Regions from separate parts of the Geodermatophilus sp. SYSU D00779 genome, predicted to be linked through region 4. Evidence: riboswitches for the same ligand, from Rfam matches in the RefSeq annotation. Region 4 holds a riboswitch; each other region holds the start of a gene.
The links. A riboswitch is a leader RNA that binds a small molecule or an ion and turns the genes downstream of it on or off. The one in region 4 is predicted to bind cyclic di-AMP.

Region 1: it holds a riboswitch for cyclic di-AMP, as region 4 does, so the genes downstream of both, ACI79G_RS21570 (peptidoglycan DD-metalloendopeptidase family protein) here and ACI79G_RS01080 (LysM peptidoglycan-binding domain-containing protein) in region 4, are expected to answer to the same signal.
Region 2: it holds a riboswitch for cyclic di-AMP, as region 4 does, so the genes downstream of both, ACI79G_RS02620 (NlpC/P60 family protein) here and ACI79G_RS01080 (LysM peptidoglycan-binding domain-containing protein) in region 4, are expected to answer to the same signal.
Region 3: it holds a riboswitch for cyclic di-AMP, as region 4 does, so the genes downstream of both, ACI79G_RS09605 (transglycosylase family protein) here and ACI79G_RS01080 (LysM peptidoglycan-binding domain-containing protein) in region 4, are expected to answer to the same signal.

What each region holds. Positions count from the first base shown of each region.
Region 1 is NZ_JBJGZQ010000033.1:2,024-7,838, forward strand. Features, by position in the region: gene ACI79G_RS21560 (diguanylate cyclase domain-containing protein) at 1-181, opposite strand, end outside; gene ACI79G_RS21565 (maleylpyruvate isomerase N-terminal domain-containing protein) at 304-1,203, shown strand; gene ACI79G_RS21570 (peptidoglycan DD-metalloendopeptidase family protein) at 1,277-2,497, opposite strand; cyclic di-AMP (ydaO/yuaA leader) riboswitch at 2,509-2,659, opposite strand; gene pstS (phosphate ABC transporter substrate-binding protein PstS) at 3,125-4,225, shown strand; tRNA gene ACI79G_RS21580 (tRNA-Ile) at 4,259-4,332, shown strand; gene ACI79G_RS21585 (methyltransferase) at 4,397-5,497, opposite strand; gene ACI79G_RS21590 (FAD-binding protein) at 5,737-5,815, opposite strand, start outside.
Region 2 is NZ_JBJGZQ010000003.1:13,536-19,350, reverse strand. Features, by position in the region: gene ACI79G_RS02635 (AMP-dependent synthetase/ligase) at 1-194, shown strand, start outside; gene ACI79G_RS02630 (glycosyltransferase family 4 protein) at 203-1,330, opposite strand; gene ACI79G_RS02625 (M48 family metallopeptidase) at 1,327-2,613, opposite strand; gene ACI79G_RS02620 (NlpC/P60 family protein) at 2,803-3,885, opposite strand; cyclic di-AMP (ydaO/yuaA leader) riboswitch at 3,902-4,050, opposite strand; gene ACI79G_RS02615 (hypothetical protein) at 4,247-4,591, opposite strand; gene ACI79G_RS02610 (protein kinase domain-containing protein) at 4,883-5,815, shown strand, end outside.
Region 3 is NZ_JBJGZQ010000009.1:159,801-165,615, reverse strand. Features, by position in the region: gene treZ (malto-oligosyltrehalose trehalohydrolase) at 1-633, opposite strand, end outside; gene ACI79G_RS09605 (transglycosylase family protein) at 1,150-1,710, opposite strand; cyclic di-AMP (ydaO/yuaA leader) riboswitch at 1,735-1,902, opposite strand; gene treY (malto-oligosyltrehalose synthase) at 2,188-4,515, opposite strand; gene glgX (glycogen debranching protein GlgX) at 4,518-5,815, opposite strand, start outside.
Region 4 is NZ_JBJGZQ010000001.1:231,802-237,616, reverse strand. Features, by position in the region: partial or broken gene ACI79G_RS01085 (NAD(P)-dependent oxidoreductase) at 720-1,388, shown strand; gene ACI79G_RS01080 (LysM peptidoglycan-binding domain-containing protein) at 1,572-2,678, opposite strand; cyclic di-AMP (ydaO/yuaA leader) riboswitch at 2,680-2,799, opposite strand; gene ACI79G_RS01075 (alpha/beta hydrolase) at 3,064-3,924, opposite strand; gene ACI79G_RS01070 (DNA-directed RNA polymerase subunit alpha C-terminal domain-containing protein) at 4,012-4,539, shown strand; gene ACI79G_RS01065 (hypothetical protein) at 4,571-4,747, shown strand; gene ACI79G_RS01060 (NADPH:quinone oxidoreductase family protein) at 4,829-5,797, shown strand.

The DNA.
Region 1 (5,815 bases), on a different contig from region 4:
TCACCGCCAGGGCACTGACCTCGGTGAGCCAGACGCCCAGGCGCACGTGGCGCACCCAGTAGGCGGCGCGGTCGTCGTCGGCAGCCAGCTGCCGGTAGAGCGCGGTGCGCAGCACGGCCAGGCGGCCGCGCCGTCCGCTCCCACGGGGAGAGCGGCGGTCCGGGACCGGCCTGTCGTCCACGGCCCCGGCATCGACGCGGGGTGGTTCCCCCTTGACCGACCTCATCCCCGGAGGGTGGCTCACCGGACCGCGGCGAGACCCACGCCACGCCTGCCGCCGTCCCCCCGGGGTAGGAGGCGGCCATGCAGCTGACCCAGCACCGGGGCATGGCCGACGCCGGCCGCGACGCCGTCGGGCCGATGGTGCTCGGCGCGTGGGACGCCTTCCTCGAGCAGGCGGCGGAGGTCGACCTCGGGCGGCCGACCCGGCTGCCCGGCTGGCGCGCACACGAGGTGTGCGTGCACCTGGGCCTGTGGGACGACCACGCCGCGCTGCCCGACCTGATCGCCTCGGCGCGGGCCGGCGGGGTGGGGACGCCGCCGGACGTCGACGCCACGAACGCGCGGGTGACCGCCGCGTACCGGGACGCCTCCCGGGAGGAGGTGCTGGCCGCGCTGCGCCGGAACGGGGAGGCCACCGCCCGGTACCTCGCCGAGGAGCCGGCAGAACTCGACACCGCACCGGCGGTGGCCGTCGTCGGCCGGCTGCCGCTGCTCAGCGTCGTCCTCGGGCAGGCCTACGAGCTCGCGGTGCACGGCCTGGACCTGGTGCCCTGCGGCGCGACCCCTCCCCCGCCCGCGGTCCTGCAGTCCGGGCTGGCCGCGCTGGCCGACGTGACCGGCGCGCTGGCGGCCCGCGAGGGGGTCAGCGGCGGCGCGACGCTGGCGACGCCGGAGGGCGGCTGGGCCTTCGCCGCCGACGGCTCCGGCTGGACGGTGCGCCCGACCCCCGCCGGCGACGTCCGGGGCACCGCGGTGGAGGCGCCGGCGGACCTGCTCCTGGAGGCCGCCTCGGGCCGGGTCAACCCGGTGGCGGCGCTGGCCCGGCGACGGCTGCGGGTGCACGAGCTGGGCGGCCTGCTGGCCCTGGCGCCGATCGTGCAGTCGGCGCCGGGCATCCCCGGCGGCCCGATCCTGGCGCTGGCGGCGCAGACCCTCGGGGGCGTGGGCGGCCTGCTCGGCCGGCTGCGCGGACGACGCTGAGAGACCTCCGGGGCCCTTCTCCGAGGGTGGGGAGGACGGGGTCCTTCCCCGGTGAGGCGAACAGGGTCCTGCTTCAGCAGGCGCCGCCCAGCGCGATGCCGTGCGACTGGAGCCACGGCATCGGGTTGACCCGGCTGGCGTAGAGCCCGCCCTGGTGCACCTCGAAGTGCAGGTGCGGCCCGGTGGACTGGCCCTTGTTGCCGACGTCGGCGATGTGGTCCCCGGCCTCCACGACCTGACCGGCGCCGACGTGGAACTGGTTCACGTGCCCGTAGAGGGTGATCTGCCCGTCGCCGTGCTGCACGTACACGGCCTGACCGAAGCCGCTCGCCGCGCCGGCCTGTAGGACGACGCCGTCCTCGGGCACGTAGATCGGGGTTCCGATGGGCGCGGCGATGTCGACGCCCTGGTGCATGGTCCCCCAGCGCGGGCCGTAGCAGGACGTCACCCGGCCGGCGGTCGGCATGCCGGACGTGCCCGAGGCGCTGGCCAGCGTCTGCTGCTGCTGGGCCTGGCGGGCGCTCCACGCGGCCGCGGCGTCGGCGGCGCCCTGCGCGGCGAGCAGCCGCTCGCCGGCCAGGCGGAGCTCCTCGTCGAGGCGGGCCTTCTCCGCTGCGCGGGCGTCGTAGTCGGCCTGGGCCCGGGCGAGGTGCTCGTTCGCCGCGCGCTCGGCCTCGTCGGCCTTGCGGGCGAGCTCGCCGAGCTGCGCGACGGCGGCCCGGGCGGCGCGGTCGGCCTCCTCGACCCGCGCCTGGACGGTGAGGAACTCCTGCAGCCGGTCGGCGCGGTGGTCACCGAGCTGCTCCATGGTGGCGGCCTGCTGCAGCAACTCGGTCGGGCTCTGCGCGTCGAGGATGAGCTCGAGGTCGCCGTAGCGCTCCTCGGCGCCCATGTAGGCCTCGCGGCCGAGCTGGGCGATGTCCTCCTCGGCCCCGGCGACGTCGGCCTGGGCGGCGGCCAGCTCGGCGGCGGTCCGCTCGGCCTCGGCCTGGCCCTGGGCCAGCTGGGCGCGGGCGACGAGGGCGGCGTCCGCGGCGGCCTCGGCCTCGATGGTCATCCGCTGGAGCTGCTCCTCCGCGGCCTTGACCTGCGCCTCGATGGCCTTGACCTGCTCCTCGAGCGAGGCCTGCTCCGAGGCGGCGGGGGCGGGCGCGGCCCCGGCGACGACGGGCGTGCCGGCCAGGAGCCCGACCACCGCGGCGGCGACGACGACGGCCCGACGCGGAGCGCGCGAGCGACTGCTGGGCGACGTGGCGCAGCGGACCACGGTGTTCAGGCGGTGCAGGGTCGCCAAGGCGACGGTTCTCCCATCCTCGCGACCGCCTACCGAGTTAGCTGACGGGTTCGGGCCGGACGGCGCCCTACCTGCCTGCGCAGCACGTGCGCATGCAGGACTCACCCCAGGTGTTCGGTGGGTCCCCGGTCCGCCTCGGCCCCGGGTCGGGACGTCGGCGGTTCGGCGGGGCCGTGCCGAGGCCCCCGGTTCCCGAGGAGCTGAGCCCGGCAGGGCCGTCGGGGAACCTACACGGATCCGGGCCCCGGGTCACGATCGGGTAACGGAGCCGGGGCGCCGCCTTGCCACCGGAGCGCCGTCTCCACTACGCGGCGTCAGCGCGCGACCGCGGAACGGTGACCGGGGTGCAGGTGTGACGCGCGAGGCGACCAGCAGGAACGCCGGGATCCCGCGGATTCCCGGCCGGACCGGCCGGCACACCACGTGTCCGGTGTGATCTCGCCCACGGGACCACTCGATCGGGGGGCTGTGGACGTCGCCCGGGCGTCGTCCACAGCCCTCCTCGCTGGGTGCGGAACCCGTGTAGCGGCGCCTCCGGGTGCTGATCGGTGAGGGCCGGGAGCGAGGCCTAGGGTCGTGTCCGGACGCCCGGCGCGGAGCGCGGGGCCGGATGGCGGGAGGACGCGGGTGTCGGCCCGGAGGAAGGTCGCCGCTGCTGTCGGGGTCGCCGTGGTGGCCGGTGCAGCGGTGGCCCTGTCGCAGTACGTGCCCCCGAACGAGCGCGGCCAGGGCACGGAAGCCGCCGGCGACCTCAGCGGCTCCCTCGTGGGCGCCGGGGCGAGCAGCCAGCAGGCGGCGATGCAGGGGTGGACGGCGGGGTACTCGGCGGTGCAGCCGGGCGTCACCGTGGACTACGACCCGGTCGGCTCCGGTGGTGGCCGCGAGCAGTTCGTCGCCGGTGGCATCGACTTCGCCGGCTCGGACGCGCCGCTCGACGAGGAGGAGCTCGTCGCGGCACGGGAGCGCTGCGGCGGCGAGGTGTTCGAGCTGCCGAACTACATCTCACCGATCGCAGCGGTCTACAACCTCCCGGGGGTGGCGGAGCTGGCCCTCTCCCCCGAGGTCCTGGCCCGGGTCTTCGCCCGGCAGATCACCCGCTGGGACGACCCCGCGATCGCCGCGGACAACCCCGGCGTCGCGCTGCCCGCCCTGCCGATCACCCCGGTGAACCGGTCCGACGAGTCCGGGACGACGGAGAACTTCACCGAGTACCTGGCCGCCGCAGCACCCGGGGCCTGGCCCTTCGAGCCCGACGGCGAGTGGCCCGTGGAGGGCGGCGAGTCGGCCCAGGGCAACTCCGGCGTGGTGGCCGCCGTCGCCGGCGGGCAGGGGACCATCGGCTACGCCGACCTCTCCCAGGCCGGCGACCTCGGGGTGGCCCGCATCGGCGTCGGCGGCGGGTTCGTCGCGCCGACGCCCGAGGCCGCGGCCGCCGTCGTGGAGGGGTCCGAGCCGCTGCCGGGCCGTGGTCCGTACGACTTCGCCCTGGAGCTCGAGCGGACGACGGCCGAGTCGGGCCGCTACCCGATCGTCCTGGTCAGCTACCACCTGGGCTGCATCGCGTACGAGGACCAGCTGACCGCCGACCTGGTCGCGGACTTCATGACGTACGTGACGAGCCAGGAGGGCCAGGCCGCGGCCGCCGAGGTGGCCGGCTCCGCGCCGATCTCCGAGGCGCTGCGCGAGCAGGCCCGGACGGCGATCGACGCCATCACCACCGCGTCCTGAGACGGTCCGCGCATCTGGCAGGCTGGACACCGCGGGGCGGTAGCTCAGCCGGTCAGAGCATGGGACTCATAATCCCTGGGTCGTGGGTTCGAGCCCCACCCGCCCCACGTATTGCGCATAACCTGCAGGTTTGGATCAGACAGCAGCTCCTGCTCCACATGTACGAGGTCGTCAGCCGGTCCGCGCTTCCAGGATGCAAACGGGTCCGGCCGGCACGACGTGGGTCAGCTCGAATCCGGCGCTGGCGAGAAGCGTACGAAACTCGTCCTCGGAGCGTTCCCGACCCACCTGGTCGACGAGCATCTCAAGATCCAGAAGCGTGGCGGCGGCGAGGTCCGTCGCCCGAGAGAGGACGAACTCCACAACGAGCAGTCGTCCGTGGGTGGGGACCGCTTCACGCAGCCGAGACAGGATCTGCCTGGCCGACTCGTCATCCCAGTCGTGCAGCACGAACTTGACAAGGTAGGCATCGGCACCGGGAGGAATGCGGTCGAAGAAAGAACCGGCAATCACCTCGACGCGATCTGCCACATCCGGCGCGCGCAGGTCATCGTGCAGCGCGGCCACGGTGGAGGGCCGGTCGAAGAGCACGCCGTGCAGCCGCGGGTTCGCTTGCAGCACAGCGGCGAGCAGGTGCCCGTGGCCGCCGCCGACGTCGACCAGCGTGGAGCACACGGAGAAGTCATAGGCCGCCACAATTGCCGGCGTGAGGCGGCTGGAGACGCTGGTCATGGCCGCGTCGAAGACAGCTCCGGCCGCGGGGTCGACGTCGTTGAAGTACTGCCACAGCGACATCCCGTAGACCGCGTCGAACGCGGGCCGCCCCGTGCGGATGCTGTGCGGAAAGGCTCCCCAGGAACGCCACTCCCACTCGGACCCGAACATGCGAGCGGTGTCGCGCAGGGATTCGGGATGGGTCGAGGCGAGCGTGGCCGATCGCGGAGTTTGCGCGAAGCGCTGCTCCTCAAGCTCCTCGAACATACCGTGGGCGGCGAGGGCCCGCAGCAGACGATAGAGAGACGGGGCGTGGCTGCCCGTGGCCTCGGCGAGATCGTCGATGGACCGCGGACCATCCGCTACCAGGTCGGCGAGGCCGAGCTCCGCGGCCGTCTCGACCGCACGTGCGAGCCGTTGCCCGCGCAGCATCCCCACCACCGCGAGAATCGCCTTGTTGTCCTCCAGGGCCTGGCGGTCACTGACGGCGGATTCCGACAGGTCAACCAGGCCCGCCTTGACGGTCGGTGGGGACGGATCCGATTCCGGCTGGGTCATAACTAGGGATCCTTCACCGCTGTGTGCCCGTCGTAGACCTGAGCCGCGGCGGCCCGAGCGGTACTTCCGAGCGATGGCTGGTGGTGGAAATGCGGGGCGCCGATCTCATCGGCTTTCCCCGCAGCACGACAGAGCCTCCAGCCGCGCCGCGGTGCAGTCCACCAGCCGCGGGACCTCGGCCGGCTCTTGCAATATGGCTCGATTCAGCGTGCTGTTCAACGCCATCACGAAATTTCCGCTCAGAACATTCCGGCTCCTGGCGTCAGGATGTTAGCCGGGTCGTAGTTCTCCTTGACCGTGCGCAGGGCCTGGTAGCCC
Region 2 (5,815 bases), on a different contig from region 4:
AGGAGGCCAACAAGGCGGTGTCCCACGCCGAGGCCATCAAGAAGTTCCGCGTGCTCGGCACCGACTTCACCGAGGACAACGGGATGCTCACGCCGAGCCTGAAGCTCAAGCGCTCCGTGGTGCTCAAGGAGTTCGACGACGAGGTGGAGAGCCTCTACCAGGAGGACTCCTCGCCGCGCCCCTCGCACGCGTAGGGGAGCCGTCAGCCGTCGGGGTGGAGCAGGGCGGCGAAGGCGTCGGCGATCGTCGTCCACGACCACCGCTGCTCCACCCACGCCCGGCCGGCCGTGCCCATCCGGCGGGCGCGCTGCGGGTCGTCGAGCAGGCCGGTGAGGACGTCGGCCACGGCCTCCGGCGAGCGGGGGTCGCCCACCACGTGCCCGGTGACGCCCTCCCGCACCGTCTCCGGCGCCCCACCGGAGGTGCCGGCCACCACGGGCCGGCCGCAGGCGGCCGCCTCCAGGTACACCATGCCCAGGCCCTCGACGTCCAGACCGCCGCGGCGGGTGCGGCAGGGCATGGCGAACACGTCGCCTGCCGCGTAGTGCTCCGGCAGCTGTTCCGGTGGCACCGGCCCGGTGAGGACGACGGAGCGCTCCAGCCCCCGCGCGGCGACCTCCCGGCGCAGGCGGTCCTCCAGCGGGCCGCCGCCGACGAGCAGCAGCCGCGCGTCGGGGTGCCGCGCGAGCACCCGCGGCCACGCCGCGACCAGCACGTCCTGGCCCTTGCGCGGCACCAGCCGTGAGACGCAGGCGACGACGGGTGCGCCGCCCAGCCCGTGGCGCGCCCGCACCGCCGCCCCGTCGGCGTCCGGGGTGAAGCGGTCGACGTCCACCCCGGGCGAGAGTTGCGCCATCCGGGTGACCCCGCCCAGCGCCGGCGCCAGCCGGTCGCGCGTGTAGTCGCTGATGTAGGTCAGCACGTCGAGCCCGGCGGCGATCCGCCGCATCAGCTGCCGCGCGCCGGGCAGCGCCACCCAGCCGGTCTCGTGGCCGTGCGTGGCGCCGACCAGGTGGTGCACCCCGGCGTCCCGCAGCGCCGGGGCGAGCACCCCCAGCGGGGCCGCCGCGCCGAAGAAGGCGGTGTCGCAGCCGTGCCTGCGGGCCAGCCCGGCCGCCGCGCGGGCCACTCCGGGTGTGGGCAGCAGCACGCCGGTCGGGTGGCGGACCACCTCGTAGGGCAGCGCGGCGTCGTGGGCCTGCCAGCCGGGCGACCGGGAGGCGAGCACGACCAGTGACCCCGGCGGGCGGCGGGCCAGCAGTGCGGCGACGAAGGTCTGGATGCCACCCTGGCGCGGCGGGAAGTCGTTGGTGACGACCAGCGTCCTCACCCGGCGTCCTCCAGCCGCTGCCAGTCCTCGGCGAAGGCGATCCGCTGCGCGCCGGTCGGGTGCGAGCCGAAGAACCACTGCCAGGCCGCGGGCGGGTCCGGGTCGCTGAGGTTGGTGGCGGCCAGCTCGCGCTGCATCGCGGTGAACGCCCCGGCGTCCCCGGTGAGGTCGAGCGCGCGCAGGTCGGCGCGCGCCTCCACCTGCCGCGACACCAGGTTCTGCACCGGCGTGCTCAGCAGCCCGCCCACCGACAGCAGGAGCAGCACCAGGGGGACGACGGCCGGGTCCGCCGGCGACCGCGCGCCCGCGCGGCGCAGCAACGGCGTCCAGGACAGCAGCCAGCCCGACAGCGCCACCGCGGCCGCTGCCCCCAGCGCCCCGACCAGGGTGCCGGTGAGCACGTCGCCGTGGACGACGTGGCCGAGCTCGTGCGCCACGATCGACTCGACCTCCTCGTCGGACAGGTGCTCGAGCGTCGTGTCGTAGAGGACGATGCGGCGGGTCGACCCGAAACCGGAGACGTAGGCGTTGAGCGCCGTGGTCCGCCGGGAGGCGTCGGAGACGAGCACGTCCTGCACCGGGGTGCCGTTCTCCTCCGCCAGGTCGAGCAGCTCGGTGCGCAGCTCACCGGGGGGCAGCGGCTCGAAGCGGTTGAACGCCGGCTCGATGACCAGCGGGTAGAGGAACGACCCGACGACGACGAAGCCGGCCGCCACCGCCGCGGCCCACGCCCACCAGGTGCGCGGCGCCCGCCGGACCAGCCAGAGGAAGGACGCCAGCGCGAGGGCGGTGAGGACGGCGCTGATGGCGGTCGAGACCGCGAGGTCGCGCAGCCACAGCCCCCAGCTGCGGATCGAGATGCCGTACCGGTGCCGGACCACCTCGGCGTACGCCGACACCGGGAGCGTGGCCAGCTGGCCGAGGACCACCACGGCCGCCGTGCCCAGCAGCACCTGGGCGACCCGCCCTCCGCCGACCGGTCGCGCCGCGGCCCGCACCACCCGCGCCCCCAGCGGGGTCAGCCCCAGGACGGCGGAGACGGCCAGGCCGAGCAGCAACGAGGTCAGCGAGGCCGGCCGCAGCGCCCCGGCGAAGGCCTCGGTCCGGGTCAGGAGGTCCGGGGGCAGGACCGCCGCCGGGTCGACGGGCGTACGCCCACCCGGCGGCTCGGGCAGCAGCGTCCACGGCGGGACCGTCACGAGGACGACGACGAGCGCGGCGCCGAGCACGCCCGCGACCAGGAGCGCGGCCCGGCGGGAGCTCCCCCCGCCCGCCTCGCTCACCCGGCCGATCCTAGGTCGGGCCGAGCGGCGGCCGGGACGGCACCCGGCCGGGGGTGGACCGGTCGTGGGCGTCCGACCGGCCCCGTCCCGGGTCCCGCCCCGAGCCCTGGCGGCCTCCTTGCAGGGTCCCGCCGCGAGCCTGCGAGTGGCGGGGGGCAAGGGGGTCCTTCCAGGGGAGGACGGGGGCCTTCAGACGATGCGGCGCATCGCGCTGATGCCGCCCATCGAGTCGACGCTCACGACCTTCACCGGCTGGCCCGACGTCGAGGCGTGCACCATCTGGCCGTTGCCGATGTACATCGCCACGTGGCTGACGGGGCTGTGGTAGAAGATCAGGTCGCCGGGCTGCAGCTCGGACCGGGACACCGCGGAGCCCATCGTCGCCTGCATCCGCGAGGAGTGCGGCAGGCTGGTGCCGGCCGCGGCGTACGCGTACTGGGTCAACCCCGAGCAGTCGAAGGCGTCCGGTCCGCCGGCGCCCCACACGTACGGGTCCCCGACCTGCGCCAGGGCGGTGTCGACGGCGGCCTGCGCGGCGCCGGTGGCCGCGGCGGCCGGCGCGGCGGGGACCGGCCGGCCGGCGTGCGCGGCCACCACCTCCTGCTGCTGCGGTGCCGACAGCGCGTCGTACTGCGCCTGGTAGTCGGCGATGTCCGCCTCGAGCCGGGCCTGGCGGGCGGTGACCTCGTCGAGCGTGCGCCGGGCGGCGGTCTGCGCGGCGTCGGCGTCGGCGTGGGCCCGCTCGGCCTCAGCGGCGGACGCGGCGACCTCGCCCAGTACGTCGTCGGTGTGGCCGGCGATGGCGTCGAGGGTGGCCAGCTGCGAGACGAACTCCTCGGCCGACCGGCTGGTCATCAGCAGGTCCAGCTCGGGCATGCCGTCGCCGGAGGTGAAGGCGGTGCGGGCGACCTGGCGGATCCGACCGTCGAGCGCGTCGAGCTGCGACTGGGCCTCGGCGACCGCCTGGTCGGCGCTCCGGACGGCGGCCTGCTGCTGCGCCAGCGTCTCGCGGGCCTCGTTGACCTGCTCGGTGACGACCTCGAGCTCGTGCGCGGCCTGGGCGACCAGCTGGGCGGCCCGCGCGGCGCTCGTGGGGTCCTCCGGATCCGCGACGGCGGTGCCCGGCAGCAGCGTCAGGGCGAGGGTGGCGGTGGCTCCCAGGACCAGTCCGCGGGCGATGCCGCGCGACGGGGTGGGGCGGCGGAACGCGACCGCGAGGTCGGGATGGCACTGATCGACGGCATGCCCCAGTGCAGGGCGGGGGGTCGCCACGGGCGGCGGCTCTCCGTTCTTCCTCAGCGACCGCCTACCGAGTTAGCTGACGGGTTCGGGCTGGGAAGAAGGCGCCCTATCTCCGCGCCCCGGCGGACCGGCGCGCGGGAGAACTCACCCCAGTGCTGCGGTGGGTCCCCGGTTCCCCCTCGGCGCCGGTGCGGCGCGTCGGGCGATTCGGCGGTGAGCGGCCGAGGTCACCCTCGTGCAGGTGACGACCACCCGGCCGGACCGGCTCACCGTACGGGGGTGTCGAAGAAGTGACGAACGGGGGTGCCGGGGACTGTGGGGTCGGTGTTCCTCCTGGTCGGCGACACGCCGTCCGTCGCGCCCGGCTCACGCGGACGCCGGAGCACCCCGCTCACCCGGTGCGCCGCTGCGACCCCTGACCGCCGCCCCGCCGCTGCGGCGCGGCCCGTCGTGCCGGGACCGGGCGGGCCGAGTGCTGGTGGCGCAGCGGCGGCACCAGACCGGCGTCGGCCAGCACCTGGACGGCGCGCCGCTCGACCTCGTCGAACTCCACGACCACCCCCGGCGGCAGCACGACGACGTCCTCGGCGGACAGCCGGTCCTCCCGCCGCCCGGTCATCGGCACGACCGTCGGGTCGGCGCCCTGCCAGCCCGGTGGCGCCCCCAGCAGCACGGTGACGACGCAGTCGCCGCAGCCGGTACCGCGGGCGGTGCAGGTGTCGCAGTCGATGTACACGGTGCACTCCTCTGCTCGCCGACCCTCGTCACGGGAGCCGTCCGTGGCCCCGGTCGATCCGGGCAGGACGCTAGGAGCGGACACCGACAGTTCCGTGCGACCGCGCCCCGACAGACGGGCCGCCAGGCGTTGCACCACCCGATCGTGTCGGATCGTCCCCCGGGAGACGCAGGACCCTGGGCAGCCGAGGCTCCGCGACCTAGGGTCCGTCCCGCTGCGCGGAGCTCGGTCGCGAGGGGGGACACCGATGACAGCGTCTCGGCCCGGAACGGCCGCCCGGCGGGTGGCCGGGTGCTGCACGTGACCGGCTTCGGCCCCTACGTCCTGCACGACCTGCTCGGCCGCGGCGGCATGGGCGAGGTGTACCGCGCCTACGACCGCGAGCAGGCCCGCTGGGTCGCGCTCAAGCTGCTGCCGGCCGGCGTGGCCGCCGACGAGGGGTACGTCGAACGCTTCAAGCGGGAGTCCTACGCCGCCGCGCAGCTCAACGACCCGCACGTCATCCCGATCCACCGCTACGGCGAGATCGAGGGCCGGCTCTACATCGACATGCGCCTGGTCGACGGCACCGACCTCGCCGGGGTGATCGCCCAGGAGGGGCCGCTGCACCCGGCACGGGTGGTGCGGATCGTCGAGCAGGCCGCCCGGGCCCTCGACGCCGCGCACGCCCGGGCGCTGGTCCACCGCGATGTCAAGCCGTCCAACCTCCTGGTCGCGGCGCAGGACTTCGTCTACCTCGTGGACTTCGGGATCGCCCAGGTCGGCGGCACGGGGGCGGCCCCGCCGCTGACCGCGGACGGGTCGACGGTCGGCACCTTCGACTACATGGCCCCCGAACGGCTGTGGGGCGGGGAGGTGGACGGCCGCGCCGACGTCTACTCCCTCGCCTGTGTCCTCTACGAGGCGCTGACCGGGCAGCGCCCGTTCCCCGTCGACGGCGTGCCCGCTCTCATGCACGCCCACACGAGCTCGCCGCCGCCACGGGTCACCGCCCTGCGCCCGGACCTCTCCCCCGGCTGGGACGTCGTGGTCGCCCGCGGGATGGCCAAGGACCCCGACGAGCGGTACCCGACCTGCGGCGCGCTGGTCGGGGACGCGATCGGCGTCCTGCAGGGCGTCGTCCCGGGACACGTACCGGCCACGGTCGTCCCCTCCGCTCCCCCGACCCACGTCCCCGGGCCCGCCGTCGCGCCGCCGACCCACGTGCCGCCCGCCGCCTCCGCG
Region 3 (5,815 bases), on a different contig from region 4:
CCAGGTGTTCGCGCCGCCCTCGCTGAAGATCGGCATGAACAGCGGCAGGTAGTTCCCGGACGGGCCGAGGTGGTTGTAGACGACGTCCTGGAGGACGCCGAGGCCGCGCCGGTGGCAGGCGTCGACGAAGCGCTGGTAGGCCGCGGGGCCGCCGTAGCTCTCCTGCACCGTGTACCAGAGGACGCCGTCGTAGCCCCAGTTGTGCGTGCCGTCGAAGCCGTTGACCGGCAGCAGCTCGACGAAGTCGACGCCGAGGTCGACGAGGTGGTCGAGCTTCCCGACGGCGGCGTCGAGGGTGCCCTCGGGCGTGAAGGTGCCGACGTGCATCTCGTAGACCACGCCCCCGGCCAGCGGGCGGCCGGTCCAGGCGCGGTCACCCCACTGGTAGGAGGCCGGGTCGTGGCGGCGGGACAGCCCGTGCACGCCCTCCGGCTGGCGGCGCGAGCGCGGGTCCGGCCGGGGCGTGTCGTCGTCGCCGAGCAGGAAGCCGTAGTCGGCCTCCGGGCCGGCCTCGACCTCGGCGCGCCACCAGCCGCCCTCCTCCCGGCGCATCTCGTGCACCGACCCCTCGACCTGCAGCCGGACCCGCTCCGGGACCGGCGCCCAGACGGCGAACTCGACGGCAGCGGACATGCAGGGGCCTCCAGGGGGAGATCGGGGTCGTCATGCGGACGGTCCGGGGGGTCATGCCCGCGCGGGCGGTCGCCAACCACGCGTTCCCGGCGTGCCGTGCGCCACGGGGCATCCGGACCGTCGTGGTGTCCTTACCGTGCGCACCAACCCGTGCCGGAGGGCACCACCCCGCCCCCGAGGGGCTCGCCGCGGTGGCGCTGTCGGTCGTGCTGGTGCGCATCCTGCCGCTGGAGCGGTTGCTCAACAGCGGCGTCCCGCTGGCCGACACCCCGGGCTCCCCGGTGGCCGCGGCCGTCGAGGGGCTGGTCGCGGCGACCGCGGTGGGCGCCCCGGCCGGGCTGCTGCCCGCGGTGATCGCCGTCCGGGCGCGGGTCATCGACGCCATCCGCTTCTGGAGGAGGACCCCGTCCTCCTCACCGCTCGCGAGCTCCGCGCGGGGCCCTGCAGCGGGGCCGTTCCAGGTCGTCACCGGCACCCGGCGGCCGGGGGAGGACGTCCCCCGGCCGCCGGTCCGCCTCACGGCAGCTGCAGCACCTGGCCGACCGCGATGCGGTCCGGGCTGCTCAGCTGGTCGTCGTTGGCGGCGTACAGCGCCTGCCAGCCACCCGCGACGCCCTGCTCCGACGCGATGCGGCCGAGCGTGTCACCGGCCTGCACCGTGTAGGTCCCGCCGGCGGCCGCCGGCGCGGGGGCGGACACCAGGGCCGGCGCGGCCGGAGCCGCGCCCGCCTCGGGGGCGGAGGGGTCGAGCGCCTTGCCGCAGGTCGGCCAGGCACCCGGGCCCTGCGCGTCGAGCGTGCGCTCGGCGACGGCGATCTGCTGCGCCTTGGTGGCCAGGTGGGCGTTGGGCGCGTACTCGTGGCCACCGAAGGCGGCCCAGGTGCTCGCGCTGAACTGCAGGCCGCCGTAGTAGCCGTTGCCGGTGTTGATGGCCCAGTTGCCGCTGGACTCACACTGGGCGACGGCGTCCCAGTCGTTGGGGGCCGCTGCCGAGGCCGGGGCGGCGAGGACGCCGAGGGAGACGGCGGCGGCGCCACCGAGCACCACGGCGCCGCGGCGCAGGGCGCGTGCGGGCATGCGGGAAGAGGACGAACGCATGGGGGACTCCCGATCCGCCGCCTGCGAGGTGAGCTGTCGGGTTCGGAGCGATCGGTGCCCCGGCCGTGCGCACACGGCTTCACCCCGAGGTGCCCGGCCGGACCGGCCGGACACCGAGATGGGTCCCCCACCCCCGTCCTGGCTGTGCAGGAGGTACGGCGGCCGACGGACGGGGTTCGGCGGATCGGCTCCGGCACCCGGTCCCGGATGGGGGGTGCCGGGACAAGGTAACGGTCAGGTCACGGCGCTTCACCTCGTGCCGCAGGAGCAACGGCGGTGACACGGCCGGCCGTCGGGACCGGGACCGGGCAGATCACCTGGTCACGTCCCCGCGGGCGCACGTGCACCCGCGGGGACGTGAACTGCGTCTCAGTCCACCGGTCCTGGCCCGGACCCGGCGCCCCCCTGCAGGGTCCCGCCGCGAGCCTGCGAGCGGTGGGGGCAGGGGGGCCTTCCTCAGTCGCGGACCAGCAGCGCGACCGGCAGCCGCTCGAGCAGCCCCGCCACCGGCAGCCCCTCGGCGTCGGAGACGAACCGGCCGCCGGTGAGCAGGTCCCGCCAGGCGCCGGTCGGCAGCTGGAGCGCGGTGTCGCCCCAGCCGACGATCGACAGGCCCACGGGCAGCCGGGTCGCCACGGGCACCACACCGCCCCGGTCGAAGGCGACCACGTGGTCGGCGGCGACCCCGGTCGCCGCCACCGGCTCGTACCCGGCGAACCACTCGGGGTGCTCCCGCCGCGCCCGCATCACGCGGGAGACGACGAGCAGCTTCGCCGCGCCGGTCTCGTCGACCGGGGGGACCTCACCGGCGTCCAGCTGCGCCAGCAGCCGGCGGCGCTGCTCGTAGTCGACCGGACGGCGGTTGTCCGGGTCGACCAGGGAGAGGTCCCACAGCTCGGTGCCCTGGTAGACGTCGGGGACGCCGGGCATCGTCAGCTGCAGCAGCTTCTGCGCCAGCGAGTTGGACCGGCCGAACGGCGCGATGCGGGCGGCGAACCGCTCGATCTCGGCGTTCGTCCGCTCGTCGTCGTAGGCCGCGTCGACCATCTCGTGCAGCGCCGTCTCGAACTCCTCGTCGACGTCGGTCCACGTCGTCGACGTCCCCGCCTCGCGGGCCGCCTTCTCCGCGTAGCCGTGCGCCCGCTCGCGGGACAGCGGCCAGGCGCCCACCAGGTTCTGCCACACCAGGTGGGCCAGCGGCCGGTCGGGCAGCGGGTGCCGGGTCAGCAGCCCGCGGACCAGGTCGGCCCACTCGGCCCCCAGCTCGGCGAGCACGGCCAGCCGGGCGCGGGTGTCCTCGCTGCGCTTGGTGTCGTGGGTCGACAGCGTGGTCATCGACCGCGGCTTGCGCTCCACGCGGCGCTGCTGCGCCTCGTGGAACTCCTGCACCGTGCTGCCGAACCGCGCCGGGTCGCCGCCGACCTCGTTGAGCACCACGAACCGGGCCCACCGGTAGTAGGCGCTGTCCTCGACCCCCTTGGCCATGACCGGACCGCTGGTCTGCTCGAAGCGGGTCGCCGCCTCGGTCCCGGCCTGGGAGAGCACCGGGTGCAGCGCATCGAGCGCGGCGCCGAGGTCGGGACGGCGCTCCCGCACGGCGACCACGGTGGCGTCGAGGTGCTCGCGGCCGTCGGGCAGGTAGGTGCGGTAGACCGGGAAGCTGGCCAGCAGCTCGGCCAGCGCCTCGGTCTGCTGCTCGCGGGAGATGCCGGGCAGCTCGCCGATGACCCGCACCAGCCGGGCCACCTCCGAGCCGAGGATCCCGTCGGTGACCTCGCGCTTGCAGTCGTGCACCAGGTGCGCGTAGTCGACCGGGGCGCCGGTGAGCTCGGTGTCCAGCGCGCTGAGCACCGTCTCGCCGGCCGGGTCGACCAGCACGTCGTCGACCTCGGCGAGGGCGTCGTAGCCCGTCGTCCCGGCGGTCCGCCACGACTCCGGCAGGTCCTCCCCGGGCTCGAGGATCTTCTCCACCACGGTCCACCGGCCGCCGGTGGCCTCGGCCAGCCGGTCGAGGTAGCCCTTGGGGTCGGCCAGGCCGTCGGGGTGGTCGATGCGCAGCCCGTCGACCGCGCCGGCCCCCACCAGCCGCAGCACCAGGTCGTGCGTGGCCTGGAAGACCGCCGGGTCCTCCGCGCGCAGCCCGGCGAGGGTGTTGATCGCGAAGAACCGGCGGTAGTTGAGGTCCCGGTCGGCGCGCCGCCAGTCGACCAGCTCGTAGTGCTGCCGGTCGTGCACCTCCTGCGGGGTGCCCTCGCCGGTGCCCGGGGCGATGGGGAACCGGTTGTCGTAGTACCGCAGCTCCCCGTCGACGACCTCGAGCTTCTCGACGTCGTCCGCCGACCCGAGCACCGGGATGCGCACCCGGCCGCCGCCGAAGTCCCAGTCGATGTCGAACGCCGCGGCGTGCGCGCTCTCCCGGCCGTGCTGCAGCACGTCCCACCACCACGGCGCCTCCGCCGGGTCGGCGACGCCCATGTGGTTGGGCACCAGGTCGAGCACCAGGCCCAGCCCCTGCTCGTGCAGCGCCGCGACCAGCCGGTCGAAGCCGGCCTGCCCGCCGCGCGACTCGTCGATGTGCGCGTGGTCGACGGTGTCGTAGCCGTGCGTGCTGCCCGACGCCGACCGCAGCAGCGGTGAGGCGTAGGCGTGACTCACGCCCAGGTCGGCGAGGTAGCCGGCCAGGGACGCGGCGTCGTCCAGCGTGAACTCGGCGGTGACCTGCAGCCGGTAGGTCCCGGTGGGGACGTCCCGGCGGCGGGCGGCGCTGTCCAGCGGCTCGGACACGCTCACGACCGCCGGGGCGCGCTGAGCACGACCATCGAGCGGTCCTGCACCGTCACCGTCTCGCCGGGCTTGAGCTCCCGCGCCTCGACCTCGCCCATCTCCGCGGTGTCGAGGACGACGGTCCACGCGGCCACGGCGTACTCCTCCGCCGGCAGGGTGAACTCGATCGGCTCGTGGTGGGCGTTGAACGCCAGGTAGAAGTGGTCGTCGACCACGTACTCCCCGCGCTCGTCGGTCTCCCGGATGCCGTGCCCGTTGAGGTACATGGCGATCGTCTTGGCGTAGCCGGCGTCCCAGTCGTCCTCGGTCATCAGGTCGCCGGACGGGGTCAGCCAGGCGACGTCCTGCACCGGGTCACCCTCGCCCCGGCGCACCGGGCGGCCGTGGAAGAACCGGCGGCGGCGGAACGTCGGGTGGTCGCGGCGGACCTTGGTGACCAGCTTGGTGAACTCCAGCAGCCCCTCGTCCACCTCGTCCCAGTGGATCCAGGTCAGCGGCGAGTCCTGGCAGTAGCCGTTGTTGTTGCCCTGCTGGGTGCGGCCCAGCTCGTCGCCGTGCAGCAGCATCGGGACGCCCTGGCTGAGCATCAGCGTGGCCAGGAAGTTGCGCCGCTGCCGGGCACGCAGGTTCAGGACCTTCTTGTCGACGGTCGGGCCCTCGACGCCGCAGTTCCAGCTGCGGTTGTGGCTCTCGCCGTCGTTGTTGCCCTCGCCGTTGGCCTCGTTGTGCTTCTCGTTGTAGGAGACCAGGTCGTTGAGCGTGAACCCGTCGTGCGCGGTGACGAAGTTGATGCTCGCCACCGGGCGCCGGCCGGAGTGCTGGTAGAGGTCGGCCGAGCCGGTGAGCCGGCTGGCGAACTCGCCGATGGTGGAGGGCTCGCCGCGCCAGAAGTCGCGGACGGTGTCGCGGTACTTGCCGTTCCACTCGGTCCACAGGGCCGGGAAGTTGCCGACCTGGTAGCCGCCCTCGCCGACGTCCCACGGCTCGGCGATGAGCTTCACCTGGCTGACCACCGGGTCCTGGTGCACCAGGTCGAAGAAGGCCGACAGCCGGTCGACGGCGTGCAGCTCGCGGGCCAGCGTGGAGGCCAGGTCGAAGCGGAAGCCGTCGACGTGCATCTCGGTGACCCAGTACCGCAGCGAGTCCATGATCAGCTGCAGCGCCTGCGGGGTTCGGGCGTTGAGCGAGTTCCCGGTGCCCGTGTAGTCCATGTAGTACTGCGGGTCGTCCTCGACCAGCCGGTAGTAGGCCCGGTTGTCGATGCCCTTGAACGACAGCGTGGGGCCGAGGTGGTTGCCCT
Region 4 (5,815 bases):
TACGTGTCCGACGACGACCTCGACCTCCTCATCGGCCCGCAGCTCCACGGCCACCGACTCCTGCGGGCGCCGCATCATGCCCTCGACCGCCGACTCCGGCACCTCCCCGGCGCGCACCGCCGCGACGAGGGCGTCCCCCCAGGAGCTCCGCGGACCCGGCATCACCAGGTCCAGCAGCCCGTCCCCGGCCGCGGCGCTCGACGCGGTCGACGTCCCAGGTCGCGGCCAGCGCCGTGGGGGAGGGGACGTTCGCGGAGGAGTCCCGCTCGTCCCAGCGCTCGCCGCGGACGCCGGCCGGACCGTCGGAGACCACCAGGCGGCGCAGCCCGACGGCCGGCTCGGGGGGCGGCGACCAGACGTCCGCGCCGGTCAGCAGGCGCGCCTGCTGCTCGAGGTCCAGCCGCTCGAGCCGCTCGCGCAGGTCGTCGTCGTGCACGGGGGCGTTCCCTCCTCGGCGGGGGCGGGCCACCGCAAGGTCTAGTTCGGTCCGACGGGCGCGGTCAACCGGAGCGCCGTGCGCCGGGCGTCGTCCCTCGGGCAGGGTGGTCCCCGTGAAGCTGCTGCTGCCCGACTCCGTCCCGCTCGACCCCAGGCTGCCCGAGGGGGTCGACGCGGTGCGCTACGACGCCGCGGCCCCGGTGCCCGAGGAGCACCTGGACGCCGAGGCGCTGGTGGTGTGGGGCAACGGCCTGGACGACCTGCGCGCCGTCGCCGGCCGGATGCCGCAGCTGCGCTGGGTGCAGACCCTGGCGGCCGGGCCGGACGTCGTCCTGAACGCGGGTTTCCCCGACGACGTCGTCGTGACCTCCGGCGCGGGCCTGCACGACCGGCCGGTCACCGAGCACGCCCTCGCCCTGGTGCTCGCGCTGCTGCGCCGGCTGCCGGAGGCGATCGCCGCGCAGGCCGGGCACCGCTGGGCCGACGAGCTCGGCGGGCTGCAGCCGCTGCACCCCGACGGCCGGGTGACCACCCTGCTCGGCGCCCGGGTGCTCGTGTGGGGCTTCGGCAACATCGGTCAGCACCTGGCCCCGCTGCTGCAGGCCCTCGGTGCGCAGGTGCGGGGCGTGGGGCGCAGCGCGGGGGAGCGGGCCGGGTTCCCCGTCGTCGCCCAGGACGACCTGGAGGACGAGCTCCGGCAGACCGACGTCCTGGTGATGATCCTGCCCGCCACCGAGGCCACGACCCACGCGCTGGACGCCGCCCGGCTGGCCGCGCTGCCGCGGCACGCCCTCGTCGTGAACGTCGGCCGGGGGACGACGGTCGACGAGCCCGCCCTCGTCGCCGCGCTCACCGAGGCGGGCATCGCCGGCGCCGCGCTGGACGTCACGGAGGTCGAGCCGCTGCCGGCCGACTCCCCGCTGTGGGACGCGCCGAACCTGCTGCTCACCCCGCACGCCGCCGGCGGCCGGCCGGGGGGGGGGGGGGGGGGGGGGGGGGGGGGGGGGGCGGGGGGGGGGGGGGGGGGGGGGGGGGGGGGGGGGGGGGCGGGGGGGGGGGCCGGGGGGCCCCGGGGGGGGGCCCCCCCCCCCCCGCGCCGGGGGGGGGGCCCCGCCCGCGGGCCGGGCCGGGACTCAGCCGGCGTAGTTCACGTGCACGTGGTCCATGTGGTTCGCCGTCGCGCTGCCGCGGTCGGCCATGGCCTTCCACACGCCGTCCGGCGAGGTCAGGATCCGCTGCTGCCAGATGACGTACTCGACGCCGAGCTCGTCCCAGTGGGCGATGTGGTACTCGGCGATGGCGTCGCCGAGGGCGGCGTCGGACGTGACCATGTAGTCCAGCGCGAGGCCGGACGGGTGGCCGTTCGGGTCGGTCGCGCTGGCCCGGGTGCCGCCGATGGTGATCGAGTCGGCGCCGGGCACCTCGCTGACCACCCGGTTCGCCGCGGCCTGCACCTGCGAGGCCACGTCGCCGGCGCTGTTCGTGATGCGCGCGGTGGCCGCGGGAGCCGCAGCGGCCACCGGGGCCGGAGCGGCCGCCGCGGCGAGCGGGACGACCACCGACGCGGGCGCCGCGTTCCCCGCCCAGCCGGCGGCGGGAGCCGGAGCGGCGGCCGCCGGGTCGGCGGTGTGCAGGACCTGCCCCGGGAGGATCACGTTCGGGTCGGCGCCGATGACGTCGACGTTGCGCTGGTACAGGTCGCGCCACGACTGGCCGTGGGCGGCGGCGATCGTCCCGATCGTGTCACCGCGCTCGACGGTGTAGCCGTCCTCGGAGGCGTGGCGACCGTGGGTGTCGGCGTCCTCCGGGCTCGTCGCCGGAGCGGCGCTCGGCGCGGCTCCCGGCGTCTCGGCGGCGGCCGCCGTGGTGCCGTCGGTCAGGCGACCCCCGCAGGTCGGCCAGGCGCCGATGCCCTGGCCGGCGAGGACCTTCTCCGCGATCTCGACCTGCTGGGCGGGGGTCGCCAGGTCAGCGCGGGGTGCGAGCGCCGTGCCGCCGTATGCGGCCCAGGTCGACTGGCTGAACTGGAGCCCGCCGTAGTAGCCGTTCCCGGTGTTGATGCTCCAGTCGCCGCCGGACTCGCACTCGGCCACGCCGGTCCAGTCGTGGGTGGTGGCGGCGAGGGCCTGGGCCGGGGAGCCCAGGACGCTGAACCCGACGACGGTGGCGCCGGCGGCGACGGGCGCCTTGGCGAGGGCCTTCTTGGTGCGGACGTAGCGGGGTGCGCGGTGCTTGGCCATGGTGATCTCCGATCACCGCCGGCGAGGTGAGCTGTCGGGTTCGGGCGATCGGTGCCCGGCCGCGGTCCGCGGCTTCACCCCGAGGCGGTCCTCCGCTCGAGTCGTGCGGCTCGAGTCGTGGCGCGCCGTGGTCGTGGGTCCCCCACCCCTGCCCTGGGATCTGGAGGGCGACCGGTGGGCAGGGTTTGGCGGACCGGCGCCGCGCTCTCTCGTTTGCTGAGCGCACACGAAAAGCTACGTGCAGTCATGTGCATTGTCGTCGTGACGCCGGTCACAAACCGGCTCCGGAACCGGCGCGCCGCAGGTCGGCGCGGCGTGTCGCGCCGGTGTAGCCGTGGTCACCCCTGACCGCTCGCCGCACGGCCTCCCGCCCCGCGGCGAGCGGTCAGGAGGAGGGACGGTGGGCGTCGAGCCAGGCGACGACGTCGGCCAGGACCTCGTCCCTCTCGGGCTCGTTGTGCGGCTCGTGGAACAGCCCCTCGTAGGTCCGGAGCGTGAGATCGGGGGAGCCGGCGTGCGCCCGGACGACCTCGCTGGCGGCCGGCGGCACCAGCCGGTCGGCGGTGCCGTGCAGCACCAGCAGCGGCACGGTCAGCGAGGGCAGCCGCCGGGGCATGGCCAGCGCGGCGGTCATCAGCTCGGCGCCGGTGCGGGCGACCATCCGGCCGTTGTGGTTGAGCGGGTCGGCCCGGTAGTCGCGGACCACCTCGGGATCCCGGCTGACCGCCTCCGCGTCGAGCCGCAGGACGCCGAGGTCGGGCAGGACGCGGGACAGCAGCGGCGCCACGGTCCGCTGGACGGCGTTCGCGGCACTGGTGTCCAGCGCGGCCGCGGAGATGACGGCGCCGGCGACCCGGGCGTCCGGCGTCCCGGTCAGGTACTGCAGCGCGATCAGCCCGCCCAGGCTGTGCCCGTAGACGAACAGCGGGACGCCGGGGTGCTGCTCGCCGGCGGACCGCACCAGCTCGGCCACGCCCTCGACGGCGGCGGCCATGCTGCCGATGTTGCCGCGGCGGCCCGGGGACCGGCCGTGGCCGGGGTGGTCGACGGCGTGGGTGGCGTACCCCGCGGCGGCCAGCCGCTCGGCGACGTGCCGGTACCGGCCGCCGTGCTCGTGCGCGCCGTGCACCAGGACGACCGCGCCGACCGGGTCCTCGACCGTCCAGGCCTGCCGGTACAGCCCCGAGGCCAGCGTGCCCTCGGTGTGGATCGGGGGCGGGGACCCGCCGGGACGGGCAGCAGCCATCGGGAGCCTCCTGTGCGCACGGACTGCGGGCATCCTGCAGGAGCCCTGGACCGGTGCGGCCGGGCGGCCGGTCCTAGGTTGGACACCATGCCGACCACGTCGCCGGGGACCGCGCCCGGGGAGACCGTCAGCGACCTCGGCCTGCCCGCGCGGGCGGTCACCGCACTGGCCCGGGCCGGGATCACCACGACCGCGCAGCTCGCCGGCCTCACCCGGGCCGACCTCCGGGCGGTCAACGGGCTGGGCCCGGGCAGCATCGCGGCGATCCGCCGCGTCGTCCCGGAGCCGCCCGGCCGCACGCCCGGGGGCCAGCGCGAGGAACGGCTCCCTCCCCCGGACACCCACCCGGACGACGAGGAGTCGCCCGCCGCGCCGGCGATCCCGTCGTTCGAGTCGCTGCGCAGCACGCGCCGCCGGACGACGGTGGACCTCATCGTGCCCGCGACGCCGCCCCCGCCCGAGCCTCCGCCGACCGCGCCCCGGCCGCCGGACTACGCCGACCTGTGGCGCCTCGGCGTCCGGGTCGGGCAGGCCGTCGCGACCCTGCCGGTGCGGCTGGCGCTGTGCGCCGTCCGGGAGCCGGTCCGCCGGCTGCGCCGGCTCGCCAGGGGATGAGTCCGCCGCCCGGCGGGGTACCCCGGGGGTCATGGACACCGAGAGCACCCCGCCGCGCGACGACGGCCCGCAGGAGACCGCTCCCCCGCTGCCCGACGACCCCCGCGTCCCGAGGCTCGAGGACGCGGAGTCGACACGGAGCACCGAGCTCGGCGGCGCCGCCCCCGCCGTCGGACCGGAGTCGACGGAGCAGCCGGAGACCGACTGAGGCCGTCACCCCGCGGTGCGGCCCCGGTTCCGCGCTCTGACAAGCTCGCCGCCTGAGCACCCCCACCGTCCAGGAGGACCCGTGCGCGCCGCCCAGATCACCACCCTCGACGGCCCCTCGGCCATCTCGGTCGTCGACGTCCCCGAGCCCGACGCGGACGCGGGTGTGCTGATCGACGTGCACGTCGCCGGGGTGACCTTCCCCGAGGTGCTGCTCAGCCGCGGCCAGTACCAGGTCAAGCCGGAGCTGCCGTTCGTCCCCGGCAGCGAGGTCGCCGGCACGGTGCGCGGCGCGCCGGAGGGGAGCGGCTTCCGGCCCGGTCAGCGGGTGGCGGCCTTCCCCGGTTTCGGCGGGTTCGCCGAGGTGGCCGCGGTCGACCCCGGCCTGGTCTTCCCCCTGCCCGACCGCGTGGGCTTCGAGCAGGGCGCGGCGCTGCCCATGAACTACCTGACCATGCACTTCGCGCTGCGCCGCCGCGGGCAGCTGCGCGAGGGCGAGACGGTGCTGGTGCACGGCGCCGCCGGCGGCCTGGGGACGGCGGGCATCCAGCTGGCCAAGGCCTACGGCGCGCGCGTACTCGCGGTGGTGTCGAGCGAGGGCAAGGGCGAGACCGCGCGGGCCGCCGGCGCCGACGAGGTCGTGCTCGCCGACGGGTTCCGCGACCGGGTCAAGGAGCTCACCGGCGGCCGCGGCGTGGACCTCGTGGCCGACCCGGTGGGCGGGGACCGCTTCACCGACTCGCTGCGCAGCCTGGCGCGGGAGGGCCGGCTGCTGGTCCTCGGTTTCACCGGCGGGGAGATCCCCACGGTCAAGGTGAACCGGCTGCTGCTGAACAACGTCTCGGTCGTCGGCGTCGGCTGGGGCGCGTTCTGGATGGGTGACCCCGGCTACGTGCAGGAGCAGTGGCGCGACCTGCAGCCGCTGCTCGAGCGCGGCGCCCTCGACCCGGTCCTCGGGTCGGTGCACGACCTCGCCGACGCCGCCGCGGCGGTCACCGAGCTCGACGAGCGCCGGGCCACCGGCAAGGTGCTGCTGCGCATCCGCGACTGACGAGCGGCGCGGCCCCGC